Linked DNA regions of Desulfosarcina ovata subsp. ovata. The main gene of each other region encodes a partner of the protein of the gene in region 2 in a complex. Links are inferred from orthologs where the notes say so. Each region holds a gene or a part of one and is shown on either strand. Other genes may lie near its edges. The genes, in order: GN112_RS03080 and GN112_RS33475.

Evidence for each region.
Region 1: the proteins of GN112_RS33475 (region 2) and GN112_RS03080 are in contact, whole or in part, in a crystal structure (PDB 5UE9), measured with the Lactococcus lactis proteins. The link is inferred for Desulfosarcina ovata subsp. ovata from one-to-one orthologs. Residues at the interface, in WP_023189152.1 of Lactococcus lactis: Leu4, Gln5, Ala47, Ser48, Met49, Leu50, Leu51, Arg52, Arg53, Met95, Leu98, Arg223, Met224, Ala225, Cys226, Ile228, Gly229, Ala230, Cys231, Tyr232, Ala233, Val235, Glu236, His237, Asn243, His244, Ala245, Lys247, Glu250; in WP_025017116.1 of Lactococcus lactis: Gly25, Phe27, Phe29, Glu32, Tyr33, Lys35, Tyr36, Lys48, Phe56, Thr60, Pro61, Arg62, Val63, Ala64, Glu65, Thr66, Ala67, Ser68, Gly69, Met70, Ile74, Gln77, Pro223, Glu251, Phe274, Ala275, Pro277, Phe278.

What each region holds. Positions count from the first base shown.
Region 1 is NZ_AP021879.1:684,241-694,207, reverse strand. The notes cover bases 2,410-5,325. They hold GN112_RS03080 (dihydroorotate dehydrogenase), read right to left. Parts: upstream 4,375-5,325; coding sequence 3,445-4,374; downstream 2,410-3,444. Other genes in these bases: GN112_RS03070 (IS701 family transposase), read left to right, coding at 5,270-5,325; GN112_RS03075 (NfeD family protein), read left to right, coding at 4,805-5,056; GN112_RS03085 (PEP-CTERM sorting domain-containing protein), read right to left, coding at 2,458-3,096. Also shown: cimA (citramalate synthase), read left to right, coding at 1-589; GN112_RS03090 (2-isopropylmalate synthase), read left to right, coding at 830-2,368; more of GN112_RS03070, read left to right, coding at 5,326-6,601; GN112_RS03065 (NfeD family protein), read left to right, coding at 6,644-6,868; GN112_RS03060 (SPFH domain-containing protein), read left to right, coding at 6,941-7,792; GN112_RS03055 (diguanylate cyclase), read left to right, coding at 7,802-8,890; GN112_RS03050 (substrate-binding periplasmic protein), read left to right, coding at 8,961-9,701; GN112_RS03045 (peptidylprolyl isomerase), read left to right, coding at 9,868-9,967.
Region 2 is NZ_AP021879.1:7,619,084-7,629,089, forward strand. The notes cover bases 3,986-6,940. They hold GN112_RS33475 (dihydroorotate dehydrogenase electron transfer subunit), read left to right. Parts: upstream 3,986-5,041; coding sequence 5,042-5,839; downstream 5,840-6,940. Other genes in these bases: GN112_RS33465 (ComF family protein), read left to right, coding at 3,986-4,127; GN112_RS33470 (purine nucleoside phosphorylase YfiH/LACC1 family protein), read left to right, coding at 4,149-4,979; GN112_RS33480 (AtpZ/AtpI family protein), read left to right, coding at 5,959-6,177; GN112_RS33485 (ATP synthase subunit I), read left to right, coding at 6,207-6,593; atpB (F0F1 ATP synthase subunit A), read left to right, coding at 6,596-6,940. Also shown: GN112_RS33435 (Trm112 family protein), read left to right, coding at 1-21; GN112_RS33440 (DUF4416 family protein), read left to right, coding at 37-627; GN112_RS33445 (YicC/YloC family endoribonuclease), read left to right, coding at 624-1,505; GN112_RS33450 (DUF370 domain-containing protein), read left to right, coding at 1,536-1,820; gmk (guanylate kinase), read left to right, coding at 1,798-2,403; 23S rRNA (guanosine(2251)-2'-O)-methyltransferase RlmB, read left to right, coding at 2,405-3,187; more of GN112_RS33465, read left to right, coding at 3,333-3,985; more of atpB, read left to right, coding at 6,941-7,285; atpE (ATP synthase F0 subunit C), read left to right, coding at 7,433-7,705; excinuclease ABC subunit UvrA, read right to left, coding at 7,784-10,006.

The DNA.
Region 1 (9,967 bases), 6.9 Mb from region 2 along the record:
TGCCAACGGCTGCGACAGCAAGGCCATTGTTGCCGCCATCAAACAGATGGAAGAGGAAGGCTACCAGTTCGACGTGGCCGACGGATCGTTTCAGATCATGCTGGAAAAATTCACCGAGCAGTTCAAACCCCTCTTCGACCTGGAGTCGTTTCGGGTAACCATTGAAAAAGACAAGGATTTTCCCTGTTCGGCCCACGCCACCATCAAAATCTCGGTGGGCGACAGTCATGAGATCACCGCCGCCGAAGGCCTGGGTCCGGTCAGTGCCCTGGACAATGCCCTGAGAAAAGCCCTGGGCAACTTCTATCCCGATCTGGACACCATGAAACTGGTCGACTTCAAGGTCCGTGTGGTCGACGGTCGCGATGGAACCGAGGCCAAGGTGCGGGTTTTCATCGAGTCCCGCGACCAGGATCAGATCTGGAGTACCATCGGCGTTTCCGAAGATATCATCGAGGCCAGTTGGCAGGCCCTGGCCGACAGCTTTCAGTTCAAACTGGCCAAGGAAGCGGCCCGGAAGAATCAGGAATCGCCGGGTGTGCATGCCGGCAATGAGCAACCGCCGGCTCCTGTATCGTGCAATCTATAAATTCAAACGCATCCGCGGCGGTCGCCAAATCGGCAACCGCCGACTCACCTGCAACCCGATTCGATCAAGGACTCAACATACAATGCAATTTATCAAGGAAGGTACCAACGCCGCGGGATTCGCCAGCATGCATATCCCGCGGCCCATGCTCGGCATTGTCTGACAAACTTTTATGATCGGCAGAATAGGTTGTCAGTAATCAACCACGCAAACAGACATGCCCCATGAAGGAGAAAAGCAATGCCCGAGCGAGTAAAAATATTTGACACCACTTTGCGGGACGGTGAGCAGAGCCCCGGCGCCAGCATGAACACCAATGAGAAGATGCGGCTAGCCGTGCAGTTGGAAAAACTGGGTGTGGACATTATCGAAGCGGGTTTTCCCGCAGCGTCCGAAGGCGACTTTGAAGCGGTTTCGGAAATTGCCAAACGAGTAAAAAACAGTGAAATCGCCGGCCTGGCGCGAACCAGCAAGCAAGACATCGACCTGGCATGGGGCGCCGTCCGGCATGCTGCAAAACCGCGCATCCACACGTTCATCGCGACCTCGGACCTGCACTTGAAATACAAACTCAAAATGAACCGTGAAGAAGTGCTGAACGCGGCCGTTGATGCCGTTAAATACGCCAAATCCCTCACCGACAACGTGGAGTTCTCGGCCGAGGACGGTTCGCGTAGCGACCGCGATTACCTGTGCCAGGTGTTCGGGGCGGCCATCGAGGCCGGCGCCACCACGGTCAACCTGCCCGACACGGTGGGATACGCCATTCCCGACGAGTTTGCCGAACTGGTGAAATACGTGATGGCCAACACGCCCAATATGCACAAGGCGACACTCAGCGTTCACTGCCACAACGACCTGGGACTGGCCACGGCCAATACGATCGCCGCCATCCAGGTCGGTGCCCGGCAGGCCGAGGTGACCATCAACGGCATCGGCGAGCGGGCCGGCAACACCAGCATGGAAGAGGTGGTCATGGCGCTGCAGACGCGCCAGAATCTCATGCCCTTCGAAACCGGCATTCAAACGGCGCACCTATACCCGACCAGCCGCCTGGTGAGCATGATCACCGGTATCATGGTCCAGCCCAATAAGGCCATCGTGGGCGCCAACGCTTTTGCCCACGAGGCCGGCATTCATCAGGACGGGGTATTGAAGAACCCCATGACCTACGAAATCATGAAACCTGAAACCATCGGTCTGAGCCGCAACCAGTTGGTTCTGGGCAAGCATTCCGGCCGCCATGCCCTGCACACCCATCTGAAGGGGCTGGGATACGATCTGTCCGAAGAAGAACTGAAGATCGTCTTCAAGCAGTTCAAGAATTTGGCCGACAAGAAAAAACATGTTATGGACGAGGACCTGGAAGCCCTGGTTACCGAAGGCGTGCTGCGAACGGCGGAAGTCTTCTCCCTGGAATACCTGCATGTGACCTGCGGCACCACCGTCATGCCCATGGCCAGTGTCAAACTGGCCATCAACGGCCGCTCCGTAAAGGGCGCCAACTACGGCAACGGTCCCATTGATTCGGCTTTCAACACGATTGCCCAGTTGACGGGTGCCAGCGCCGAACTGCTGCGCTTCACGGTCAGTGCCCTGACCGGCGGTACCGATGCCCAGGGCGAGGTGACCGTGCGCCTGCGGGAAAACGGCCTGGTAGCCCTGGGCCGCGGTTCCGATCCGGACATCATCACGGCCAGCGCCAAAGCCTATATCAACGGGTTGAATCGGCTGGAATACCTGAAGGCGCATCCGTTGAAGGCGTCGCAGACCTTGTAGTTTCTGGATCATCACGGGAATGAAAAAGGCGGGCATCGTTTGCACGATGTCCGCCTTTTTTTAGACAAACCGTTTCAGGAGGGTTTTGTCTATTTCTTGAATTTCTTCCGGCTGGCTCCGGCCAGGCCGACGAGCCCGGTGCCCAGGAGCAGCATGGTGGCGGGTTCGGGAACGGGGGCCGTTGCGCGGATAAGGTAGTCCTGTTCCCCGCCCAATGTTGCCAGAAACCAATTGTTTGTATAATCATTGGATGGATCAAGGGCAGCATATTCAGCAGCAGCTAAAATATCATATATGTCTTCCACCAAAAGCATATCATCAACGTTTTCGATTACCTCTAAATACCACCAGATGGCCAATTGGGCTAACGTCTTCTGTTCACTCTCCCAATACTCTTCCGCGATCCAAGCAACCACTTTGTTGGTATAATCATCAGAGGCCAGTGTGTATAAAGAGTATTCAATCTTCGGACCCAAATGGGCGGCTTCATCTTCAACGCAGAAGATTTCCACGGGGGTATCACTTCCATTAGCAAACGCTTCGTAATCTGTATAGTAGTTGTGAACAGAATCATCGTCGAGAACAACCTTTTCAGTTTCAGCAGCGTTTACCGAAAGAACCAAGGTCACCGTTCCTAAACATTGGTCAGTAGTGATCGAATTAGCGGACGCAACAACAGGGCATAATAAAAAAATAGATATAAGTACAGCTACGCCTAATTTTCTCATTTGTTCCTCCCAATTTATGAATTTTTATCTTAAAATCGCTCTATTCCTCTATATCAGCGATAGATACAGCAAATTGCACACCAACAATAATAAAAATTCATATTTATCTCTTTGCCAATAAAAAACAAAATGTTGCGCAAGCACAGCGACTTTATTTGGAAAGTTTAACGAAGAGGACTTACCCGATACGGACAGAAAGATGAGGAATAAAAAGGATACTTATTGGGAAAGTATGTAAGATTTTTCACATTCAGGATCGCCGAATTATACTGCCACTGCACGACCGCTTTGAGATTTCAACAGTTTTGGAGAGAAAGGAGAGTCTGATGGGCTTGCATCTATACTGCTTTAGCCCAACACCCCGGTAACCAGGCTGCCAATCAGCTTTTTGACGTCATCAATGCCTTCCTGCCTCAGCCAGGCGGCCATGCCGTAAATGATTTCCATGGTACTCGTGGGATTGACGAAATTGGCCGTACCCACCTGAACCGCCGTGGCGCCGACCATCAGGAACTCCAGCGCATCGGTGGCGTTCATGATACCGCCCACGCCGACGATGGGTATCTTTACTGCCTGGGCCACCTGCCAGACCATGCGCAAGGCAATGGGCTTGATCGCCGGCCCGGAAAGCCCGCCGGTAATGTTGGCCAGTTTCGGTCGTCGGGTGGAAAGATCCACGGCCATGCCGGTGATGGTGTTGATCACCGAGAGGGAATCGGCACCCGCGTCTTCGGCCGCCCGCGCCATCACGGCGATGTCGGTGACATTGGGGGAGAGCTTGACCATCAGGTGTTTGCTGGTTTTCCGGCGAACCGCGGCGACCACCTCGGCAGCGATCCTGGGATCCGAACCGAAAACCACCCCACCCTCCTTCACGTTGGGACAGGAGATGTTGACTTCCACCCCTTTCACGGCTGTTGCCGACTCGAGGCGTTCGGCCAGACGGGCGTATTCATCAATGGTCTTGCCATAGATATTGGCGATAACGGGCGGCCGCAGGCTCTGCAGAAAGGGCAGCTTGTCACGCACAAACGCATCGATTCCCACATTTTCAAGGCCGATGGCGTTGAGCATGCCGCACTCCGTCTCCACAATCCGCGGCGGCGGATTGCCCTTGGCGGGCGTCAGGGAGAGCCCTTTGACAATGATTCCGCCAAGGCGGTTCAGGTCAATGTAGGGCTCGAATTCGCGGGCATAGCCAAAGGTTCCCGAAGCGGTCATGACCGGATTTTCGAGCACGAGGTTGCCGATGTCGACAGTCAGATCGGGTGTGTTCATGGGCGTTAATGGACTTTCTGGTTAGCTGTATCGGGTTCGGTTTTCAATGTGCGCAGATTGGTGTTGATCCGCGCCTTGAAAACTATAGACGAGTCCGGATGTTTGATCAACCCGCAGTTGCGCTAACGCCAGGGTAACCGCATTTGGCAACCTCTATGGAAAACCGTTGTCGCAGGCATGGCCAGCTCTTACAACGCAACCCATTAAACAGCCATATCGTAAGAACGTGTAGGAGCGGTCCTTGGCCGCGAAAAACAGAAAACCGTCCAAATGCGGTTACCCTGGCGCTAACAACCGAATGGGGCTGCTTCCAGCGTCTGCGGTTTTGTGCTAATGATTCAAAATTGCCCCACCTGCCCCACCAAATTGGAAATTTTGCTTTTTCTCTGCCAAAAACTACCGATATGCTGTTGAAGCCAAGGAGAATGATATGCATGTAAACGTTGAATACTGGCACTGGCTGGTGTTCGGAATGATTTTGATCATGGTGGAGATCTTCATCCCCAGCTTCACCATTTTCTGGTTCGGCCTGGGTGCCATCCTGGTTTCCGGTTTGATGCTGATGGCCAAGGGACTGAGCTTTTCCTCGCAACTGTTTGTCTGGGCCATCGCATCCTGTGGCTTTACCTTTCTATGGTTCAAACTAAAGTTTCCCCTTTTTGAAAGCAGCCCGGCGGGGTGAGTACTACTGAAGAATATTAATATTTCCTGTAATAACAGATGGTTAGCAAAATGGCGGTCGCCTGTAACCTATTGAAATCATTACAGATATCGGGACCGATTTTTGGCAATATGATCAAATATTTAGTTAATACAGTATGTTAATGTTGATTGCGAGGCTCGGTTGTGGTATGTTTCTTCTTCCACAAACAAACAACCCAACCGGAGGCCTCGCATGCTTATCCTACACGACATCCTTGAAAAACTCAAAAACGAATTTGCTCAGTCCAGTAAAGGTCAGGAACGGGGAATATGGTTCGTATACACGATCGTGGCGATCATTGTTCCTTTCGCCTCATCGAGGACCTCAAACATTCTACGGTGCTTGAAGACGGTGTTCGGCTTTTCCGGGATCAGTCGTAAAAAGTTCTATACCTTCATGGCATCCCCACGGATTCCATGGCAACGGTTATGGCCCACGCTGTGGAAATTGATTCCGCTGCCAACGACCGGTGGGCGGTTAATGCTGGCTCTGGATGACAGTATCAACGCCAAGACAGGCAAGAAGATTTTCGCCTGCGACAAGGTTTTCGATCATGCTGCCAAGCAAAACCAGTCCAGGTATCCGTGGGCCCAGAACATCGTTGCTGTGGGGTTGTTGAAGATGATCAAGGGACGTTGGGCCTGTCTGCCGCTGAGTTATCGTTTCTACCTCCTGAAGAAAACCATCGAACGAATGAACCGTGACAGCAATGGACCGGAAGTGACATTCAAGAGCAAGCTTGCCATGGCGGTCGACATGATCGGTGAGATTGCCGCGGTGTTTCCCAGAAAACGGATTGTCATCATCACCGACTCATGGTTCGGCAATGGCGGCCTGTGGAAGCCATTGAAAAAACAGTTGGGCATATGGGTGGATATGATTTCCAGGCTTCGATCCAACAGCACAATATTTGAACTGCCGCCACCTCCGACCGGACGACAAGGCCGCCCGCGTAAATATGGCCGCAAGCTGGGGAATGCGGCAGCGTTGGCCGTTCGATTCAAATCGCTGGCAAAAGAATACATCGTCAACCTGTATGGCCGCAACCGGAACATCGTAGCCTATGAACGCGTGGTGATGCTCAAGACCATCCGATGTGCGGTCAAGGTGGTCTGGGTCTATCGTAAGACACAGTGGGTGGCACTTTATTCCACCGACCTGTCCCTTTCGGCTGAGCAGATTATCGAATACTATGGGGCCCGCTGGAAGATCGAAGCCTTATTCAAGGAATTGAAAAACGACATCGGCAGCGCTGACACGCAAAGCCGTCATCCGCAGGCCGTCAGCAACCATCTGCACTTTTGCATGCTGGCGACCACCGTCGCCTGGATTTACGCCAGCCGGGTCGAGAAAACGCCATCTCGCCGGCATGCCGTCGGCGGCCGCCGTCATTTTGCCTTTTCGGATGTCCGCCGATCCGTTACAAAGGCCGCGATGGACAAGGATTTTGGTAGGCTCTTCCCGGTGCCACGCAAATCCGTCTTTAATTCTCTCGTGGACGTACTGCTGCGCATGGCGGCTTGATTGAATTTAGGAAACTTTAGGTTCAAATACATCCGGCCGAAAATGACCGACCGGACAAAAGCCGGGATTTCCCGTGAAGCCGCGATCGGTGAAACCGGCCAGGTGATTCGCCAGCCGGGACAGGGAAGCCGGGGCATGGTCCGTTTTACCACGCCGCTGCTCGGCGCCGAAGAGTGGCCGTTTATTTGCGATACGACGGTCGGCGTGGGCGACCGGGTCAGTGTTGTCGATATTTCCGGCAATACACTGGTGGTCCGGAAGCGATAGCCCGTGCCCATCCGTCGATGGGCATTGAAAAACGATTCTCCGTCAACCAATATCTTATATCATGGAGGAAATATGGAAACCCTGATCATCGCTCTTATCTTTGTCGTGCTTGTCATCGTTACCCTCGTACTGGGGGTCCGCATCGTTCCCCAGGGCAGCAAGCATGTGGTTCAGCGGCTGGGCAAATTTCACAAAACCCTTGGTCCGGGCCTCAACATCATCATCCCGTATATCGATACGGTAGCCCATAAGGTGACCACCAAGGATATTGTTCTGGACATTCCATCCCAGGAGGTGATCACCCGCGACAATGCGGTGATCATTGCCAACGCCGTGGCCTACATCAATATCATCTCGCCGGAAAAAGCCGTTTACGGCGTGGAAAATTACCAGATCGCCATCCAGAATCTGGTGCAGACATCACTGCGCTCCATTGTCGGTGAAATGGACCTTGACGACGCGCTCTCCTCTCGGGATCAGATCAAGGCCAAACTCAAAACCGCCATTTCCGATGATATCGCCGACTGGGGCATTACCATGAAGACCGTTGAAATCCAGGACATCAACCCTTCCCCAACCATGCAGGCGGCCATGGAGGAACAGGCGGCCGCCGAGCGTCAACGGCGGGCAACGGTCACCCGGGCGGATGGGGAAAAGGCCGCCGCCATTCTTGAGGCCGAAGGTCGCCTGGAAGCATCCAAACGGGACGGTCAGGCCAAGGTTGTTCTGGCCGAAGCGAGCCAGCGGGCCATTCAGAAAGTCACCGAAGCCATCGGGGAAAACGAAATCCCGGTCATGTATTTGATCGGTGAAAAATATGTGGAGTCACTCAAAGCCCTGGCCACCTCCCAAAATGCCAAAGTGGTCATGATGCCGGCAGAGATTCCCGCGGCCATTCGTGGGATTCTGGGCGGAAGCAAATAAGGGTCTGGAATGATGATACGCCTTGGCAAACCATCCGCCACCGATCCGGATCCAGTTGAACTAAACAGGACGATCGACGCTGCCCGGAAGCGAATGGATCTCTTCTTGGACAGCATCCAGATTCTCTTTTTCTGTTTGCGCGAATATACCCTGGATATCACCGAAATCGATGCCGAAGCGTTCAAACACGTTTTGCAACGGCTTCAGGCACGCTTTCAGTCAGAGGAAAAAACCCGGACCATCGCCACCCACCTCGAGCGAGATAAAACCAAAATCCTGGATCATATCCAGCGGCAGAAAACATATCTGGCAGAGCGCGAAACCGAATTTAGAGAGATCATCGACCTGATGACGGCGGCCATGACCGGACTGGACGATGGAAACCGCGATTTTTATACCTCCATTCGTTCCCAGGGTGAGCGGTTCGACGCAATCACCCGACTGGACGATATCAAACGCATAAAAAACGAAATGATCCGCGAAGTCGACAAACTGCGGGAAATGGTCAGACAAAAGGAAAACCAGGATCAAAAAGCCTTGGAGGCGCTTTCCAGTCAGGTGGAAGTCCTGAAACAAGAACTCAGTCGCGCCCGGCATTCGGCCAATACCGACGCTTTGACCGGCGTCAACAACCGCAAGGCATTGGACCATTATTTGGCGGGACTGGTCGATCGCAATTGTGTTAGCCGGACGCCCTTCTCCCTGCTGATGATGGATCTGGACGATTTCAAGCAGTTGAACGATACCTATGGTCATACCGTCGGTGACCGGATGCTGCTTGCCTTTGCCGAGAAATGCAAAAGTGTTATCCGAAAAGACGATTTCCTCGGCCGTTACGGCGGAGAAGAGTTCACCCTGGTTCTTCCGGGTGCATCCCTGCGCCATGCCACCAAAAAAGCAAAACAGCTGTGCCAAACCATCGCCGCGGGCAGATACGCCGCCGATGACACGCCGTCCACTGATGTGCTGTCGGTTACCGTCAGCATTGGCGTCGGTTGCTACCGGAAAGGGGATACCGTAACAAGCCTTATCGACCGCACCGACCAATGTCTCTACGAGGCGAAAACCAATGGCAAGAACCGGGTTGTCTCTGAGTAAAAAATTGTTTTTTGTTGATTGCACTGTTATTATTTGACATACGGATTTCCCTCCGATAAATTTCATTGCCATGAAATTATTGGTTCGAATCGTACTCTTTTTTAGTATTTTCAGTATATTTTCAAATTTGGCAGCCGCCCATGACATTACCGTGCTCACTACCATCTGGGCGCCTTATGCATATGAGGAGAACGGCAAGCTTACCGGGTTGAGTACGGAAATTGTCACGGCTGTTTTGGACCGGGCCGGACTTTCAGCGAAATTTTATCTCTACCCGTGGAAACGGGCAATCGTGACAGCCGCGGATCAGAAGGACGTTTTGATCTACCCCCTTATGAGAATCAAAGAGCGGGAAAATAATTTCATATGGGTGGCGCCGGTATTCAATGCCGAAATATCCCTGTACAAACTAAAGAAACGAACAGATATCACCATCACCTCACTGGATGATGCCAGAAAATATACCATCGGGGTTCTCCGGGGCGCGGCAATGCATCAGCACTTGTTATCTCACGGCTTCGTGGACAATCAACAACTCAGGATATTTGGTTCAAATCGGAAAAGTGTCGAACTGCTGTTTAAGGAACGGATTGATCTGATAGCGGATAATCCCATGGTCGTCAGTTATGAAGCCCAAAAAGTGGGGTTCTCCATGACCGAAACGCAAAAGGTGCTTCATTTATTCGAAAACGAAGCTTATATGGCTTTCGGTAAGGGAAGTTCGGAAAAATATGTTGAACGCCTAAAAAAGGCACTCGAGCACCTCAGATCAGAAGGCACAATCGAAACCATCTGTGAAAAATACAGATAGCTTTGCAAAGGTTGTTGATCTATTCCATTCATCGCTTATTTTAACCTCCACAACCGCCATTGAATCGACACGCATACCAAGAGTCCCTGGCTGCCCCGGTTCGGACCATCGCCACAGCGGTTGACAGGACGACGTCATTAAATAGCAACGAAAAGGAGGATCGCATATGCAAAGCACACCCGTCAGAATTGAGAACCTGATGAAAGTCCGTCTGAATATAAAAACCGCCGATGCGGAACACCACGATGTTGTCGGTACACCGTTCA
Region 2 (10,006 bases):
AAACCCCTGGCCACTGCGTAAGCGATCCGGTTATCCATGAGCCGCCCCCAGCCCCCCAAACCGGCCAAGCCGATCGTGGGATTTTTTTTAAAGGAGCGATCCCTGGCCGCGGACATCGCCGGGATGCTGCAGGCCCGACTGGGCCCTGTGGACATGATCAGCCCCTGGCTCGACTTTGATTTTACCAGCTACTACGAAAAGGAGATGGGGGCGCCCCTTTTCCGTCGGCTGATGGTTTTCAAACCGCTGATCGAACAAACCCGGCTGGCCGCGATCAAACGGATGACCAACGAACTGGAAAACACGCTTCAACGCGGGGGCCGGCGCCGGGTGAACATCGATCCCGGTTACCTGCTTCCCGAACGCTTTGTCCTGGCCACCGGGAAGAATTTTACTCACCGCATCTACATCGGCGAGGGGATTTATGCCGACCTGACCCTGATTTACCGGAAAGGCGTTTTTCGCACGCTGCCATGGACCTACCCGGACTATGCCGACCGGCGTCTGATTGACTTTTTAACCCTGGTTCGAAATAAGTATATGATCGACCTTAAAAAAGAGCTGGCCCGGAAGCCGGATGCGCTGCCCGGCAGTGCATCGCCCGACGCCGGCGGGGAGTTTTCATGATCAAGAGCATGACCGCCTACGCCCGGGTGGAACAGCAGGTCGCGCCGTTCACCTTCCGTATCGAGGTGCGAACGTACAACAGCCGCCACCTGGACGTGGCCCTGAAACTGACCCACGGTTTCGAACCGCTGGAGGAGCGCATCAAGACCCGCATTGCCGGGACCGTGGCCCGGGGACGGGTGGAGATCCGTGTGATCATCCAGGACGAGTCCGAGGCGAGCACGGTGTTCGAGGTCAACCTGCCGCGGGCGAAAGCCTATCATCGGGCGCTGTGCGATCTGAACCAGGCCCTGGGAAAAAGCGACCCCGTCGCCATGGAGACGGTCCTGGCCACAGGTGGGCTGATCCAGACGGTAGAGGTGGAAAAGGATGTGGATGCGGTCTGGCGGCAGTTACAGCCGTGTCTAGCCAAGGCGCTTGCCGATCTGGACGCCATGCGCCGGGTGGAGGGGGCCAATCTGGCCGAGGACTTCAAACAGCGCCTGGCTGCCATCGAAACCATGCTGGCAGAGATCGACGCGCAGGCCGGTCAGGTGCCTGAAATGTACCGCCAGCGGCTTGTCGAGCGCATCGAGGCGCTGACCCATGGCATCGTCGAGATCGATCAGACCCGCATTGCCCAGGAAGCAGCCTTGTTGGCCGACCGCAGCGATATTTCCGAGGAGATCGTGCGGGCCAGAAGCCACATCCAGCAGTTCCGCTCGCTCATGGCCGACGACGCACCGGCCGGCCGGCCGCTCAATTTTCTGCTGCAGGAGTTCAACCGCGAGTTCAACACCATGGGCTCCAAATCGGGCAAGGCGAGCATGTCCCACACGATCGTGGCGGTGAAATCGGAGCTGGAGAAATTGCGCGAACAGGTTCAGAATGTCGAGTAGACCCACTGAGCGGATCGGGGAGCGCTGATCATGGAAAAAAAACTGCTCAATATCGGTTTCGGCAACACGGTGGTGGCCGAACGGGTGGTGGCCATTGTCTCCCCCAGTTCCTCGCCCATGAAGCGGCTCAAGGACGAGGCCCGCGAACAGCGGCATCTGGTGGATGCGACCCAGGGACGGCGGACCCGGGCCATCATTGTCATGGACAGCAATCATATCGTGTTGTCCGCGATCCAGTTCGAAACCGTGGCCCAGCGGTTCGAGGATTTGAAAAAGGAAAAGGTGAGTGTGAATGGACCCGATGGCCCCCAATGATCCGGTCGCACCGGATAAATCTGCTGGCAGTGGTCGTCTTTTTGTGGTTTCGGCCCCGTCGGGTGCCGGTAAGAGCACCTTGTGCCAGGCCGCCCGTAAGCAATTGCCGGACCTGGTCTACTCGGTCAGTTCGACCACCCGCCCACCGCGTTCCGGGGAGCAGGACGGGCGCGATTACTTCTTTGTCAGCCGCGAGGATTTCCAAAAAGGCATTGACAAAGGCCTGTGGGTGGAGTGGGCCCAGGTGCACGACAACTACTACGGTACCTCGGCCCGTTTTATCGACGGCCATCTGGCCGCCGGGCGGGATGTGCTCATGGACATTGACGTCCAAGGCGCCCGGCAGATCCTCGAGCGGTATCCGCAGACCATCACGATTTTTATCATGGTCCCCTCCATGGCGGCTTTGCGCCAGCGGCTTACCGCCCGCGGCCAGGACGACATGGACGTGATCGAAAAACGACTGCGCAATGCCAAGGCGGAAATCGCCCAGAAGGAACGCTACCGGTACGTGGTGGTCAACGATGACTTGCCGGCGGCCATCGACCGGTTTGTGCGCATCCTGAAAGGTGAGGCCGACTGAGATGGTTCCCAAGAACCGCCAGCGGCGGCCCGGACCGAATGCCAGGGAGGTATTATACGGCTTCCACCCGGTGATGGAGGCGCTGATGGCCGGCCGGCGGCGCATCAATGCCGTGATGATGGATCGCCAGGTGCCCTCCGAGCGCCAGGGCCGCGTCATCGAACTGGCCCAACCGCGCGGTATCCCTGTTCAGACGGTGACGGTAGAGGCGCTGCGCGCGGCCTGCGGCAGCGACCACCATCAGGGGGTGGCCATGACGGCCTCGCCGTTGCCCATGGCGACACTGGAATCGCTCTCGTTGCCCGAAACCGGTGGCGATGGCAGCTGCCTGTTGGTTCTTCTGGACAGCATCAAAGATCCCCACAACCTGGGGGCGATCGTGCGATCTGCGCACTGCGCGGGGGTCGATGCCCTGGTGATTCCCAAGGACCGTGCCGCCGGGGCCACCCCGGCGGTGTCCAAGGCCTCGGCCGGTGCCCTGGAACACACCCGGCTTTGTCAGGTGACCAACCTGACCCAGGCCATCGAATGGCTGAAAAAAAAAGGCGTTTGGGTGGCCGGATTGGCCATGGAAGCGCAGCAAACCGTTTTCCAGGCCGATCTGCAAGGCCCCCTGGCTTTGGTGGTGGGCGGGGAGGAGAAGGGACTGCGACCGCTGGTGCGGCAGGCGTGCGATTTCCTGGTCTCCATCCCTCTGTGCGGCCGCGTGGATTCGCTGAACGCTTCGGCTGCCGCCGCGGTGGTGCTCTTTGAAACCTATCGTCAGCGGCATGAACAGCACTGACCGTCCAATGGTGAACGATGAACCAAACATTTCCTCTCAGGAAGGAGGTGGGGCCGATGGCCAATGCAGAGAAAATCAAATACTCCCAGTTTGCCGAAGCGATTGTCAGCCTGATGAAATAGACACTGGCGGTAGGGGCCGGGCGATGGGCGGGCCGGTGGTTCGGCGCTGGTTGTTTAGCGCGATTGATGCCCTTTTCCCGTTTTGTTGCCGGCGTTGCGGTCACCTGTTCCTGCGCGGCGGTTCACAGCGGCCCGCAACCGACGGGGCCGTGGCAGACCCGGATCTGTCCCAGGCCCTGGCCGATCAGTTCTGTCCGGTCTGTCGTCAGCGCTGGACGGCGGTATCCTCGCCTTTTTGCAGTCGCTGCGGTCTGGTTTTTAAAAGCCGGGAAGGCGACAATCATCTGTGCGGCCGTTGCCTGGAGCGACCGGGGGCCTTTACCCGGGCCCGTGCGCTGGGCATTTACGACGAAACCCTGAGATCCGCCATTCATGCGCTGAAATTCAGGGGGATCGTCGCCTTGGCCGTCCCACTGGGTGACTTGCTGCTGGACGTCTTCCGGCGTCATTGGGAGCCAGGCGAGATCGATTTGGTCGCACCGGTGCCCCTTCACCGCCGGCGTTTCCGCCAGCGCGGTTTCAACCAGGCTTACCTGCTGATCCGGCACTGGAACCTCCCCACCGGAGGCACCATCGTCCGCGATCTGTTGGTGCGCCGGCGGGCCACGCCCCCCCAGACCGGCATGGACCGGCGGCAGCGCCGGAGGAACATCAAAAATGCCTTTGGGGTTAGGCAGCCCGGCCAGGCCGCCGGGAAACGGGTGCTGCTGGTGGACGATGTGCTGACCACAGGCGCCACTGCCGATGCCTGCGCCCGGACGCTTTTGCAGGCCGGCGCCGAACGGGTTGATCTGCTCACCCTGGCCAGGGCCCTGTGACCCTCGGCGGCTCCAAAGACGATGCTGTTGAAAAAAACGGTTGAGAGTCGGTGTCCCTTGCTGCTGCTGAAAAGAGAGCAAAACCAGCTGTTTCAATTCCCGGCCTTGAATCGTTTGCCGGGAGTGATCCACGCGATCACCACTCGGGCGGGCGGGGCCAGCTGGCCGCCTTTCGAGGGGATGAACCTGAGTTTCGGTGTTGGCGACGATCCGGTGGCGGTCACGTCCAATCGCCGGTGGCTGCACCGGCTTACCGGTGGCATTCATGTGTACAGCCGCCAGAATCACGGGACCACCGTCGGGGTGATTACACGGCAAACTCTGGGTGACCGTGACGCGGCCATCCAGACGGCACCGGTGGCCGCCGATGCCCTGATCACCGATGTGCCCGGCATTCGTCTGCTGATCCAGACCGCCGACTGCCAGGCGGTGATGCTGGTCGATCCGGTCAAGCGGGTGGTGGCCAACGTTCACAGTGGCTGGCGGGGCAGTGTGGCCAACATCATCGGCCATACGGTGGCCCGGATGATCACTGGGTTCGGTTGTGACCCCGGCGGCATGACGGCTGCCATCGGGCCTTCCCTGGGGCCGTGCTGTGCCGAGTTTGTCAACTATCGGACGGAGATCCCCGAGCCGCTGTGGCGGTTTCGGGTGGGGACGTGCCATTTCGATTTCTGGCGCATCAGCCGGCATCAACTGGTCGCTGCCGGTCTGTCGGCGGATAACCTGTTTGGTGCGGATATCTGTACCCGTTGCAACCCGCATCTTTTTTTCTCCTACCGGGTGTCGCGGCAAACCGGCCGGCTGGCCGCACTGATCGGTCTGGACGAACCGGTTGGTGGAAATCGTTGATTGACGGAGGCAGGGCTGCTTGAAAAGGAAATTTTACGATAGGGACGTGAGGAATTGAACGCATGATCATTCAGGATGCCATCGTGCTGTGGAATCAGGCGGCGGCCAAAGGATACTGGCGCCTGGGGCTGGCCTGTAGCGCCGGATTCGAATCCGCCCGGCCCGGGCAGTTCGTCATGGTTCGCGTGGGCCGCCAGAACCGTCCCCTGCTGCGCCGGCCCTTTTCCCTGCTGGGGCTGATTAAAGACGGGGAACAGGTGACCGGGATCGAAATCCTCTTCAAGGTGGTGGGCAAGGGCACCGAAGCCCTGGCCCGCTGCCGCGCCGGAGACTGGTTGTCGGTAATCGGGCCGCTGGGAAACGCGTTTCTGGTGCCGGACGACTGCCGCCAGCTGATTCTGGTGGCCGGCGGGGTCGGCGTGCCGCCGATCCGTTTTCTGGCGCAGTCGCTACTGGAACGAGAGGGGGCGCTGGATCGCTGCGTGGTGTTCATCGGCGGGAGAACCAAAGATGACCTGGTCTGTATCGGTGAGTTCGACCTGCCCGGATTTTTGCTGGACATTTCCACCGATGACGGCAGCCAGGGAAGTATGGGGGTGGTCACGAAAAGTTTGATGAAAACCCTGGATGCCGGTGCGGCCGACCTGATCTGTGCCTGCGGGCCCCCGGCCATGCTCAAGGCCGTGGCGGACATCGCCCTGGCGCGCAACATTCCCTGCCAGGTCTCCATCGAAGCCATGATGGCCTGCGGCATGGGCGCCTGCCTGGGGTGTGCCGTTCAGACGCGCGGCGATGCGGCGCGGTATCGCCACGTCTGCATGGACGGCCCGGTTTTCGATGCCCGCGAACTGGTCTGGTGACCGTGCCCGTCAGACGTAACACTTTAAGATTGACTTGAAAAATCAGCTATGGTAGAGGCACGTATTCCGATCAAGACCTTATCCGATGCCATGCTATCTTCGGAGAAAGGTCGACTCCCATGAAAAAAGAAACAAGAACCTGGATACGGGACCTGGCTTTTTATTCGAGCCTGGGCTTCTCCGTGTCACTCTCCATCTTTATCGGGTTGGGGATCGGGGTGTATCTGGACAGGCGCTTTGACACCGCACCATGGTTGATGCTTGTTTTCCTGGGGCTCGGTATCGCCGCCGGATACCGCAACATCGGCCTGGCGATTAAGAAGAGCCGTAAACTGTGACCTGAAGCCGCGAAGAAACGACGCCTACAGTGAACATTCAGCAGCGCTTACTCACATTCGTCACACGGTCCAACTGGGTGCTTCTGGCCTCTGTCAGTCTGCTGGGGTTCGTGGCCACTTCTCCCTCGTTTGCCCGGGGGCTGATCTTCGGCGGCCTGATCGTTACGATCAACTTTCATCTTCTGGCCAGAACGCTGAAAAACGCGCTCCGCCCGTCGCGGCTGGCATCTCCCAATGTGGTTCTCGTTAAATATTACATCCGCTTCATCATCAGCGGCGTGATCATCTTTTTTCTCATCCGCCAGCAGGTGGTGAATCCCATCGGTCTGTTTCTCGGTCTTTCCGTTGTGGTGGTCAGCATCACCCTGGCCACCATGGTTGAGCTTAAAAAACTAATTTTCAAGGAGGCGGTCTAAGGATGGAGCATCCCTATCTATTTTTCGTCAAGATTTTTGAAGCGATCGGCCTGGGACATTTCGCCCACACTTATACCCATGTGGTTTACTCCTGGGTGCTCATGGCGATTCTGATCATCGGCGGCGCCCTGGCCACCAAAACCATTTCCATGATTCCGGGAAAGACCCAGAACCTGTTCGAAGTGATCGTTTCCGGAATTGAGGAGTTCATGGTGGAGACGGCCGGTGAAGAGGCCCGCTGGCTGTTCCCTTTGGCGGGTACGGTTTTCCTTTATGTTTTTATCGGTAACCTGATCGGAATCATCCCCGGATTCTTTCCGCCCACCGCCAATCTCAACACCACTGCATCCGTTGCTATCGTTGTCGTGGTCTTCACCCACGTCATTGGTATCAAATATCATGGTGCGAAATACATCAAACACTTCATGGGACCGGTCTGGTGGATGTCGCCGCTGATCTTCATCATTGAGATCATCGGTCACTTGGCTCGAATTCTCTCCCTCTCTTTCCGTCTTTTTGGAAACATGATGGGACACGAGATCGTTCTGGCGATCCTCTTCGGTCTGGCCGGTGCTTTCTTTGCGCCGCTGCCGATCATGGCTCTGGGTATTTTTGTGGCCTTCGTGCAGGGATTTGTCTTTTTCCTGCTCTCCATCATCTACTTCTCAGGAGCCATGGAACACGCCCACTGATGCGGTAGCCGGCATACTTTGGATGAATGCCGATCCGCCGGTCAGCGGATCAGACCCGCCGGGTGGATTGGCTCAGGTTCAATCGAATTGGGGTAACTGGAAGAAGCCCTAACAACTATCAATCTTTTTAAGGAGGACGTGGAGAATATGGAAGCATTACAGTTTTTTATCGCATGTGTGACCGCCGCTGGGTTTGGTATTGCAATCGCCGCTTTCGGTTGTGGCCTCGGACAGGGCATGGGCCTCAAGGCCGCCGTTGAAGGCATCGCCCGCAATCCCGAATCTTCCGGTAAAGTCACCGTGACCATGCTGATCGGTCTGGCCATGATCGAATCTCTGTGTATTTACGCACTCGTTGTTTCCCTGATCCTGATCTACGCGCATCCCCAGGCTGCCGCCATCGCCGGACTGCTTGGCTAACACTGATTTTTCAGTACCCAGCACCTAAAAAAAGCCCCCTGCTGTGGCAGGGGGCTTTTTTTATGCGCCGCCAGCGAATCATGACGGCATGCGGTTTCCCAGAACCTTTTTAAGGTAGCGGCCCGTGTGGGAATCTTCGACCTGGCAGATATCCTCAGGGGTGCCCGCCGCCACGATGAATCCGCCACCGTCTCCTCCCTCCGGTCCAAGGTCGATGACGTGATCGGCCGTTTTGATGACGTCCAGGTTGTGTTCGATAATCACCACCGTATTACCGGCATCCACCAGGCGGCCGAGCACACCCAGCAATTTGCGGATATCGTCGGGGTGCAGGCCGGTGGTGGGTTCGTCGAGAATATACAGTGTATTACCGGTGCTGCGCCGACTGAGTTCACGGGCCAGTTTAATGCGTTGGGCCTCCCCGCCGGACAGCGTGGTGGCCGACTGGCCGATGGGAACATAGCCCAACCCCACATCGGCCAGGGTTTGGAGCTTGGTGCGGATGGCCTCGACATTCTGGAACATGGCCAGCCCCTGATTGACCGTCATGGCCAGCACTTCGGCGATGTTTCTGCCCTTGTAGCGGATTTCCAGTGTCTCCCGGTTATAGCGTTTGCCCCGGCACACATCGCAGGGGACATAGACGTCGGGCAGAAAATGCATCTCGATGCGGATAATACCGTCGCCACCGCAGGCTTCACAACGCCCCCCACGCATGTTGAAGCTGAAGCGGCCCGGTTTATACCCGCGCATGCGGGCCTCCGGGGTACGGCTGAACAGATCGCGGATCGGTGACAGCAGACCCGTATAGGTTCCCGGGTTGGAGCGTGGGGTTTTACCGATGGGAGACTGGTCGATGTCGATGATCTTATCGACCCGTTCAAGCCCGGCAATGGCCCCGAAGTGACCGGCCGACAGGTTGAGTTGCTGCAGACGCCGTCGGGCGGCCCGGTAAAGGGTCTCGATGACCAGGGTGGACTTGCCCGACCCGGAAACCCCGGTGACGCAGGTCAGCACCCCCAGGGGGAAGGTCACGTCGATGTTTTTCAGGTTGTTCTGGCAGGCACCGGTGATGCGGATTGATCCCTGGTCGGCGGGCCGGCGGCGTTCCGGCAGATCAATGCGCAGCCGTCCGGAAAGATACCTGCCGGTCAGTGAATGGGCATCGCCCAGCAACTGGGCGGGGGTGCCCTGGAAGACCACATGGCCGCCCTTCATTCCGGCGCCGGGGCCCATGTCCACCACATGATCGGCGGCAAGAATGGTCTCCTCGTCATGCTCCACCACCAATACCGAGTTGCCCATGTCGCGCATGCGGGTCAACGTGCCCAGCAGTCGGCTGTTGTCGCGTTGATGCAGACCGATGCTGGGCTCGTCCAGCACATAGAGAACGCCGGTCAGTTTGGCGCCGATCTGGGTGGCCAGGCGGATGCGCTGGCTCTCTCCGCCGGAGAGCGTATGGGCCGGCCGGTCGAGGGTCAGGTAGCCCAGCCCCACATCTTCCAGAAACGCCAGACGGGCGACAATCTCCTTGACGATTTTCTCGGCGATCAACCGGCGTTTGCCATCCGGATGGTGGGCTTTGAAGAAACGCAGCAGGTCGCTGATCGACCGTGCGGTCAACTTAAAGATGGGGATGCCGTCGATTTTTATCTGCCGGCTTTCCCGGCGCAGGCGTGAACCGTGGCAATGCGGGCAGGCATCCTCGGCCATATATTCAGCCAGGGTGTTTTTTTCTGCGGTTGAGCCGGCCTCGGCATATTGCCGGCTCAGTTGGGCGAGAATGCCTTCAAACGGTTTGGGCGTTTTTGTAGCGTGGCCGGCGGAACCAAATGGGATCTTTTGGTCTCCGGAACCGTGCATAAGCACCGATCTGAAGTGGTCGGGAAGATCCTGGTAGGGGGTATAGATGTCCACCCCGTAAAAGGTGGTCAGATCCTCCAGAAATTCGGCGAAGGCGACGGAATGGCGCTGGGCCCAGACGGCCACCGCGCCCTCCCTCAGGGAAAGCTCCGGATTGGGAACGATTCGAGCGGGGGAAAACGCCCTGACGATTCCCAAACCGTCGCAGTGAGGGCAGGCTCCGTGGGGTGAGTTGAAGGAAAAGCTGGACGGCGATAACTCCGGATAGCTGATGCCGCAGCGGAGACAGGCCGCCGTTTCGCTGAACCGCAGGGTCTCCTCCACGCTGTCCATGCGTTCTCCCACGAACGCCACTGCCACCTGCCCTTCGGATCTGCCGATGGCCAGTTCCATGGAGTCCGCCAGCCGGTTGCGAATCGTGGATTTCAGGATCAGGCG